Regions from separate parts of the Viridibacillus sp. FSL H8-0110 genome, predicted to be linked through region 2. Evidence: riboswitches for the same ligand, from Rfam matches in the RefSeq annotation. Region 2 holds a riboswitch; each other region holds the start of a gene.
The links. Region 2 has a riboswitch for lysine ahead of MHH98_RS05215 (aspartate kinase). Riboswitches for the same ligand answer to the same signal wherever they lie in the genome.

Region 1: linked by a shared signal. The riboswitch ahead of MHH98_RS21645 (transporter substrate-binding domain-containing protein) and the one ahead of MHH98_RS05215 (aspartate kinase) in region 2 are both predicted to bind lysine.
Region 3: linked by a shared signal. The riboswitch ahead of MHH98_RS20285 (amino acid permease) and the one ahead of MHH98_RS05215 (aspartate kinase) in region 2 are both predicted to bind lysine.

Annotation. Positions count from the first base shown of each region.
Region 1 covers NZ_JBBOPJ010000001.1:4,368,218-4,371,435, forward strand. Annotated here, with positions in the region: gene MHH98_RS21640 (amino acid ABC transporter permease) at 1-723, opposite strand, end outside; gene MHH98_RS21645 (transporter substrate-binding domain-containing protein) at 787-1,641, opposite strand; lysine riboswitch at 1,778-1,959, opposite strand; gene MHH98_RS21650 (hypothetical protein) at 2,079-3,218, opposite strand, start outside.
Region 2 covers NZ_JBBOPJ010000001.1:1,054,155-1,057,372, reverse strand. Annotated here, with positions in the region: gene MHH98_RS05220 (YslB family protein) at 1-243, shown strand, start outside; gene MHH98_RS05215 (aspartate kinase) at 304-1,536, opposite strand; lysine riboswitch at 1,661-1,842, opposite strand; gene uvrC (excinuclease ABC subunit UvrC) at 1,902-3,218, opposite strand, start outside.
Region 3 covers NZ_JBBOPJ010000001.1:4,097,772-4,100,989, reverse strand. Annotated here, with positions in the region: gene MHH98_RS20295 (CynX/NimT family MFS transporter) at 1-493, opposite strand, end outside; gene MHH98_RS20290 (aminoglycoside 6-adenylyltransferase) at 641-1,507, shown strand; lysine riboswitch at 1,631-1,809, shown strand; gene MHH98_RS20285 (amino acid permease) at 1,917-3,218, shown strand, end outside.

The DNA.
Region 1 (3,218 bases), 3.3 Mb from region 2:
TTGTTCTAGATCATCAATCATTTGATAGTTTTGTGGACCATCTAATCGTTTTTCAAAGTAGTGTAGAATTTTCGTCACTACGAATGTCATGATTAAGTATAAAATACATGCTACAAAGAATGACTCGAAATATCTGAAATTATTCCCCGAAACAGATTTTGTTTGGAAGTATAGTTCTGTAACCCCAATTACATTCAATACTGATGTATCTTTAATATTCATAACAAATTGGTTACCTGTTGCAGGTAAAATATTCCTTAAAACTTGTGGTAATACTACATGAATCATAGTTTGCCAATGATTCATACCAATCGCTTGAGCTGCTTCAAATTGGCCCTTATCTACTGAGATAATACCGCCACGTACAATTTCAGCCATATACGCTCCTGTATTAATAGCAACGATAAAAATTGCTGCAAACGTGCGGTCCATATCTACACCAAATGCTTGGGCAGCACCATAGAAAACTACCATTGCCTGAACAATCATTGGTGTACCTCGGAAAAATCCTACGTATATCCCAAGAATTATATTTATTAGTTTTAATACAATTCTTTTTAATCCTCTTTCAGGTTTAGGAATCGTATTAATAATACCGATAAGTAATCCAATGATTGCACCGAAAACAGTACCAAGTGTTGCAATTAATAACGTCATCCATGCCCCGCGAAGGAACATTTCCCAGTTTTCTGTTGCTATACTTATAATCCAATCAATACTCATACTGTTCCTCCTTCAAAAGCAGTAATACCGACTGCTTCATATGCAGCCGGTATCCGTCATACATTATTTTGCAGCTGGTTGGTTTGCAATCGCTTTATCCATAATTTCTGTACGCTCTTCTTCAGAGATACCTTTTAAAACTTCATTAATTTTATCTTTTAATTCGCTATCTTTTTCAATACCTACAGCAATTGCTGTATCTTCTTCAGACGCTTTAAAGCCATCTGTGAATTCAACCATTACAAATTTATCATTTGCAGCTGAAGAACTAATACCTTCTGGACGTTCAGATACATAACCATCAATCACACCTGATTCAAGTGCTACACGCATTGCAGGGAAGTTATCCATTGCAGCTTGTTTTTTAACACCAGTAATTTGATCTATTACATCATAGTGTGTTGTATTTAATTGACCTGTAATTTTGGCACCACTAAAATCCTGGATTGATTTAGCTTTCTCGTATTTACTGCCCTTTTTAACAACCATTACATAATTAGATGTATAGTAGTTATCAGTGAAATCAATTGTCTTTTTACGCTTTTCAGTTGGAGACATACCCGCCATAATTGCATCAATTTTACCTGAAGTTAATGAAGGTACTAGACCGTCCCATTCTGTTTTGACGATTACTAGTTCTTTTCCTAAAGATTCTGCAACTCTTTTTGCAATCTCAACATCATAACCGCCAGCATATTCTGCGTTACCAGAGATTTTCACGCCGCCGTTTGAATCATCCTTTTGTGTCCAGTTAAACGGAGGGTATCCCGCTTCCATACCAATTGTGAATGTTTCTTTTTTTGTTTCCCCTTCAGTAGATGCACCTGATCCCGAACCTGCATCTTTAGTTCCACAACCAGCTAATAGTAAAATAGCAAGTAGTGTCATAGCAGAAAAAATTGCCCATGTTTTTTTCATATTATATTCTCCCCCTCTAAATAATATCCTTAATTTTCTTCAAAATACTAAAAAAGGCTATTGTACGTATAAAAAACGCGCCCTGAGATGAACTCAGGTCGCATTGTACAATAGCCTAAATCCTCTACTTATCCCTAAATGAGATAGCTCAACTCAACGAACTAGGACGTTCATTGAGACAGTCCTGCAGTTATTAACTACAGACCCAGCAAGTAACATCGAGTGTATTACAAACTTCGGCGACATCTCCTTCTCAATAGTTTCATAGTTTCTCAAGCTCCACTAAAGACTAATAGATATCGCGCCTCTACCTCACCCATTAACAAGTGAGGTTGTATTCAATTATCATTGTACACAGTCTACAGTAACGAACTTTCAGTGTCAACACACATTTTATAAAATACTCAGAATACTATCTTTTTTCTTACAACTAGTTTTTAGCCTCTAACAATATCTGACCCAGCGTACGTAACTTCACCTGTCGTAGCATTAATCTTATCAATTACACCATTTTCAGAAGGTGCATTAATAGAGTAATTTAAGCTGTATATTGTCATTTCATCATCTTCATCTATCTCTTCAAAACGTGAAAGTTTCATCTGCAAACTCTGTTTATATATAGTATCCGCTTCTTCTAATGTAATCATTGGTGTAGTATTCACACCTCGAATAGCCTCCATATTTAATGCGCTATACAAACATGAACGAATAATTCCTGTATGTATACCTACCTCAATTAGAACGGAGTATTTGTCTAATTTGTATCCCTGGAAAAATGGGATAAAAGTAAACATAGTTGTTGGTTCATCTTCATGTTCGTCTTCATGCTCGTCTTCATCATATTCATCCACATTGAAGAGATCATCATCCGAATCATCGTCAAATTCTTCTGTATCATCATTCAATACAGATTGTTCTTCAAGCATGTATTTATGGTGTATGTCACCCGCAATAATCTCTAAAAATTGCATTGCATTGTCTTTTAATTGCTCAAAAGGTAACTCAATCTTTGCTTCTGTATCCCATTCCACATTAGATTCATAGTTAGCGCCTGCATCATCAAAATGTAGTACTTCGATTACAGCTTCTGCATCTTCACCTTTTTCATCTAACTCTTCCGTAACATACCAATATAAATTACCCTCTTCTTCACGTAATACATATTGATCAGTTGCACCCAATAATTTTGGTAATGCCTTCGTCACTTGGACAGGTGTAACAGCAAATTGTTCAAGCTGTGATTCACTGAACAACTGACTTGCTTTTTGAACTTCCCCATCAACAGTAACACCTATATAATCTCGAATTGGTTGATAAACCAATTCAAATTCTCCTTGCTCTTCATTTTCTTCGATTCCTAATTCCACTAATGTCTCTTTACATAAAATTTCTCTAGCTTCATCTTCTGTTACTTCCACTTTTGGATATGTAAGTTGATAATATTCTTGGAATATTGTAGCCGCTGTAATAGTGCCATATGAATTAATCTCTATAACTGCACCAGAATTAGGTAAAGGGAGTTTTAATTTTTTATCGATAGCTTCATAAACTACTAAATATTCTCCTTCGCCAATTTC
Region 2 (3,218 bases):
CAAGAAGCAGGATGGGGAGAGCTTTCTATAGAAAAACAATCTAAAGATGAAACGTTTTATACTCTCACTGGAGATCCTGAGGCTATGCAATTTGAAAAACGCTGCTTCCGTCTTGAAAGTGGCTTCCTAGCAGCTCAACAAGAGAAAATCAGTGGTTTCTTAACAGAATGCTACGACGAAAAGAAAGCAAAGCGTGGGCTTGTACGATTCCATGTCAAATGGGATTTAAAAGACCAACTATAGAAAGAAGCTGACTAAATATCTGTTCAAGATGGCTAGTCAGCTTCTTTTTATTTTATTTAATTAAACTTGAATTGCTAGACTAGCTGCCAATTCAAATTCATCATGTAATGCGTTTGCAGTTAGCAACATCGACTCTTGTGGAATGACAACAGAAATTTTAATTTCAGAAGTACTTACCATTTTTAATGTAATGTTTTCTTTATGTAAGCGATCGAACATTTTTGCGGCTACGCCAGGATTAGATACCATACCAGAACCTACAATCGATACTTTAGCTACGTCCTCTTCATAATTCACATGACAATAACCAATTTTAGATTTATTAACTTCTAAGACTCGAGCAGTATCTGCTAAATTTTCTTTTGTAATAGTAAATGATACTGAAGGCTCTACCCCTTCGAGAATAGTTTGAACGATAATATCAACGTTAATATGATTATCAGCTAAAACTGTGAAAATATTGACTAAAGAACCTTTATAATTCCCCTCGTAACCTACCGTTACTCGAACAATATCTGACATAAATGCTACTCCACGTACAACTAAATCTTTTTCCACTTCTACTTCCTCCTTCATAATTGTTCCTTCATCTTCTACATAACTAGAGCGAACTGCTAATGGGATATTGTAGTTTTTTGCAAACTCTACGGCACGTGGATGTAAGACACCTGCCCCTAAATTTGCTAATTCTAACATTTCATCATATGACAGTTCTTGTAGTTTGCGAGCTTTAGGAACATAACGTGGATCTGAAGTGTACACACCATCAACATCTGTATAAATATCACAGCGCTCAGCACCTAATGCTGCAGCTAAAGCAACTGCTGTCGTATCTGATCCTCCGCGACCTAGGGTTGTAATATTGTTATTACTATCGATTCCTTGGAAGCCTGCAACTACTGCAACATGGCCTTTATCCAACGTTCTTCGCACCTTTCCAGACTGAATTTCAACAATGCGAGAATCACTCGGAATTGCCTCCGTTAAAATTCCAGCTTGCCAACCAGTGAAGGACTGCGCTGATAACCCTAAACTTTGTAATGCAATCGATAATAATGAGATAGTCACCTGCTCACCTGTTGTTAAGAGCGTATCCATTTCTCGTTTCGATGGATTTGGCATAATTTCATGTGCCATTTCTACAAGCTTATCCGTCGTTTTGCCCATCGCTGAAACAACAACGACAATATCATAACCCTTTTCTTTCTCTTTCTGAATGCGCTTTGCCACATGCAATACGCGTTCAATCGTTGCAACTGATGTACCACCAAATTTAAAAACTAAACAACTCACCCATAACCTCTCCCTTATTTGTTATGACGACCGTATTCACAATGACATCTTATGAAAAAAGCAGCCTTTCACACGTTTAAGTGTGAAAAGCCGCCTCGTAGCATGCACGTTCAAAAGAACATTCATGTGAGATAGCCCTCCAGAACCGAAACGGATCTGACAATTCTACACTTGTTAAATGCAGAACCAGTAATAAATTGGAAATAGTCAATTTATCACTTCGGCGGCCTCCCCTTTCGTCAGCAGTCATAGGATCTACTCATCCTCTTGCTGATTACTCTTGAAATCCGCGCCTCTATCATCACTAAATAGTGATTATTTATAATAGTAATGTTACCTTAACACAATTTTCAGATTACTACAATTTATTTTTCAGAAAAATAAGTAAATATGGTTTGAGCTAGTTTTTTTGGTACATTCGCAGCTACTAATTCTTCATAGGATGCCTCACGAATTTTTTTAACAGATCCAAATTGTTTGAGAAGCTGTTGCTTTCTTTTTGGTCCAATTCCTTCAATTTCATCGAGAACAGATGTAATGGCATTCTTTTCATGTAATTGGCGATGGAAGGTAATAGCAAAACGGTGAACTTCATCTTGAATTCTTTGTAAAAGATAAAACGCTTCACTCGTTCTCTTCAACGGAATAATTTCTGGCGGCGAGCCATACAGCAATTGAGAAGTTTGGTGTTTATCATCTTTTGCCAAACCTGCAATAGGAATATCTAAACCAAGCTCATCTTCTAAGATTTCTCTTGCTACTTCCATTTGTCCTTTCCCACCATCAATAACGATTAAATCGGGTAAAGGTAAGCCATCTCTTAATACACGAGTATATCTTCGGCGAATGACTTCTCGCATTGCACCGTAATCGTCGTGCTTTGCTGCAACTTGAATTTTATATTTTCGATAATCCTTTTTGCTAGGCTTACCGTCAATAAAAACTACCATCGCTGAGACGGCGTCCGCTCCAAAAATATGGGAGTTATCAAATGATTCTATGCGAAGCGGTATCGCAATATTCATCGCATTTCCCAATTCTTCGCAGGCACCTATTGTTCTTTTTTCTTGACGCTCAAGTAACTGGAACTTCTCAGAGATAGCAATTTGAGCATTTTTACTCGCTAAATCAACAAGCTCTTTTTTCTTTCCCCTTTGAGGTATCGTCACTTTTAAATCAAGTACTGTAGCTAGAAGGTCTCCTTCAATATTAGAAGGTATAAAGATTTCCTTTGGCTTGATATGTTCTGCCTGTTCATAAAAGCGCCCCACAAATGTTAAAAATTCTTCCTCAGGATCTCGATAAATAGGGAATAACGAAACATCTCTTTCAATCAACTTTCCTTGTCTTACAAAGAATACTTGGATACACATCCAACCTTTATCAACCGCATAACCAAAAACGTCACGATTCGTTAAATCCGTAAGCGTAATCTTCTGACGTTCCATGACAGTTTCAATATGTGAAATTTGATCTCGATATTCTTTTGCTCGTTCGAAATCTAATTTTTCAGCTGCATCGAGCATTTTTGCATTTAAATCTTCTTTGACTTCTCCGTACCCACCATTTAGGAAACTCGTAATACCTTGAATGATCTCTTGATATTGCTCTTTCTCAACTTCTTTTACACAAGGAGCTAGACATTGTCCTAAATGATAGTATAAGCAAACTCGATTCGGTAA
Region 3 (3,218 bases), 3.0 Mb from region 2:
GATAGCTAATACCAGCTGCTAAACTTGCAGATAGATTCATCGAAACAGTGAAAATTCCTGTTAGTAACCCAACTTGTAAAGGGAATTTTAATTTAATCAAACTTGGTAACAGTACATTTCCAAAAGCAATTGCTACACCGATTAGAGAAGTACCTAATAACAGTGTGGATGTGGTACCTAATGATCGAGTAAGAATCCCTACAGCAAGTAATGCTGTTGAGAATAGTAAAGTACGTTCTATGCCAAAGCGCTTTGAAAATTTTGGCGCTAATGGTGAAATAGCAGCAAAAGCAAGCAAAGGGATCGTTGTGATAAATCCTGCTAATACATTTGAAATATGAAGACCATCACGAATGAATGAGATAATTGGACCTACAGAAGTTAAAGGAGCACGTAATGTAGAAGCAATGAAAATAATCCCAATTACAAGTAGCCAAACTTTACGATTCCATTTTAGCTTGTTGCCATTTTGAACAGCTTTATTTGTTGCCAATTGTAACTCCTCCTATTATATATATTTATAAATCTTATAATATTTTAAACCTACTAATTGACAAAGGTTAATTATATCAAAGAAAATTGATAATTATAATAAGATGGCTCAAAATAAAATCACCAATTTAATACGGGGGTATTGATGATGAGAACAGCGCAGCAAATGATGGATTTAATCCTAGATATAGCGAAAAATGATGATCGCGTACGCGCGGTTTGTATGAATGGTTCAAGAACAAATATGAATGTGAAAAAGGATCCCTTTCAAGATTTTGATATCGTTTATATTGTGACGGATATCAAATCATTTACTAACACCCCTTATTGGGTAAATATTTTTGGAGAGAGAATCATTATGCAAACGCCAGAAGATATGGTGTTGTTTCCTCCTGAACTTGGTGGGCGCTATACATACTTGATGCAATTTTCGGATGGAAACCGAATTGATTTGATGCTTATCCCTGTCGAAGAACAAGAAGAATATTGTAAGGAAGATAGTTTAACCACAATCTTGTTAGATAAAGATGGGTCACTTCCTAAACTCCCTTCACCAACGGATGTGAATTATTGGGTGCAATGCCCGACAGAAGAACATTATAAGGATTGTTGTAATGAATTTTGGTGGGTTTCTACATATATTGCGAAAGGTTTATGGAGAAAAGAAATGCTCTATGCACAAGCACATTTTAATAATACGCGTGAAATGCTGATTCAAATGCTTTCTTGGCAAGTCGGAGTGCAAACAGACTTTTCTAAAAGCGTTGGTAAAAATGGCAAGGACCTAGAGTACCTGTTACCAAAAAAGGTGTGGGAGCAGTTACTCGCAACATATAATAATGCTAGCTATGATTCAGCATGGCAAGCACTATTTACTATGTGTGATTTATTCCAAAATACAGCAACAAATGTTGCTAGCATGCTTTCATTCCAAGGTTATGGAGAAAGTGTGATAGTGCTCAATTACTTAAAACATATTCAAACGCTACCGAGTGATGCAAAAGTTATATTCTGAAGTCTTAACAAAAATTAACTTAAATTGTTCTAATATTCAAGATAATTTACATCTTGAATATAGAACACTCTTGTATTATAATGGGGACATATTAAATTAATATATTGCAATGCCTCATCCATTCGATGAGGTAGAGGTCGCGGTATTAAAAAGTAAAATGGATGAGACGAAAAGCGTCGGGGATTCTATTTGAAAGGGAATATCGCCGAAGTGATTATAAGCTTTTTCTTATAATCATTGGGGCTGTTGCCGAAAGGTGCAGAACTGTCACGTCTTAGCAGGCGTGTTGAGCTATCTTTATCAAGGTTGATGGGCATATTTCGATACCATCGCATATTCCTTGTGATGGTATTTTTTATGACATCAAGTTAACCTTCTTGCAATGAAAAATGGAAAGAGGAGATTCTTAATGAGTAATAAAAATAATGGCCAAAGCGTAGAAACGCAAGGTCTTAATAGAGGATTGAAAAGTCGTCACGTGACGATGATTTCACTTGGAGGAACAATCGGTACAGGGCTGTTCTTAGCAAGTGGTGGAGCTATCCACGAAGCGGGTCCAGGTGGAGCGTTATTAGCATATTCTTTAATTGGTATTATGGTGTTCTTTTTAATGACAAGTTTAGGGGAAATGGCAGCATTTATGCCTGTATCAGGTTCATTTAGTACTTACGCATCTAAATTCGTTGACCCAGCGCTTGGCTTTGCTCTTGGTTGGAACTACTGGTATAACTGGGCAATTACGATCGCAGCAGAAATTGCAGCGGTATCATTAATTATGAAATTTTGGTTCCCAGACGTATCATCATTTGTCTGGACAGCAGGATTTTTAGTAATCATCTTCACTTTGAATGTCTTATCGATTAAAAGCTTTGGTGAAAGTGAATATTGGTTTTCACTAATTAAAGTCGTTACAATTGTTGTCTTTATCATCGTTAGTTTCTTGATGGTATTTGGTTTGATGGGTGGACAAGACCCAGTTGGATTCAAAAATTTCTTCATTGAAGATGGTCCATTCCATGGTGGTTTTTTCGCAATGTTCGGTATTTTCTTAGCAGCAGGTTTCTCATTCCAAGGAACTGAGCTACTTGGGATTACTGCGGGTGAAACAGATGATCCAGGAAAAAATATTCCGAAAGCTGTTCGTCAAGTTTTCTGGCGTATCCTTTTATTCTACATTTTAGCAATTTTAGCGATTGGCTTATTAATTCCATTTACTGATGAACGTTTAGCTAGTAGTGATATTACAGTTAGTCCGTTCACATTAGTATTTGAAAATGCAGGTATCGCGTTTGCAGCTTCAGTTATGAATGCGATCATTTTAACGGCGATATTATCTTCAGGAAACTCTGGTTTATATGCATCTTCACGTATGCTTTGGGAGCTTGCTAAAGACGGTAAAGCACCAAAAATGTTTACCAAACTAAACAAACGCGGTATTCCGATGGCAGCACTAGTAGCAACTTGTTTAGTTGCTTGTGTATCATTCATTGCATCATTCTTCGGTGATGGTGTTGTCTATATTTGGTTGCTAAATGCCTCAGGTATGTGTGGGTTTGTGGCTTGGCTAGGGATCGCAGTAAGTCATTACCGATTCCGTAAAGCATATATCATACAAGGTCGCGATTTAAACGAATTACCTTATAAAGCAAAATGGTTCCCGTTCGGTCCGATTTTTGCCTTTGTACTTTGTGCAATTGTTGTTGTTGGTCAA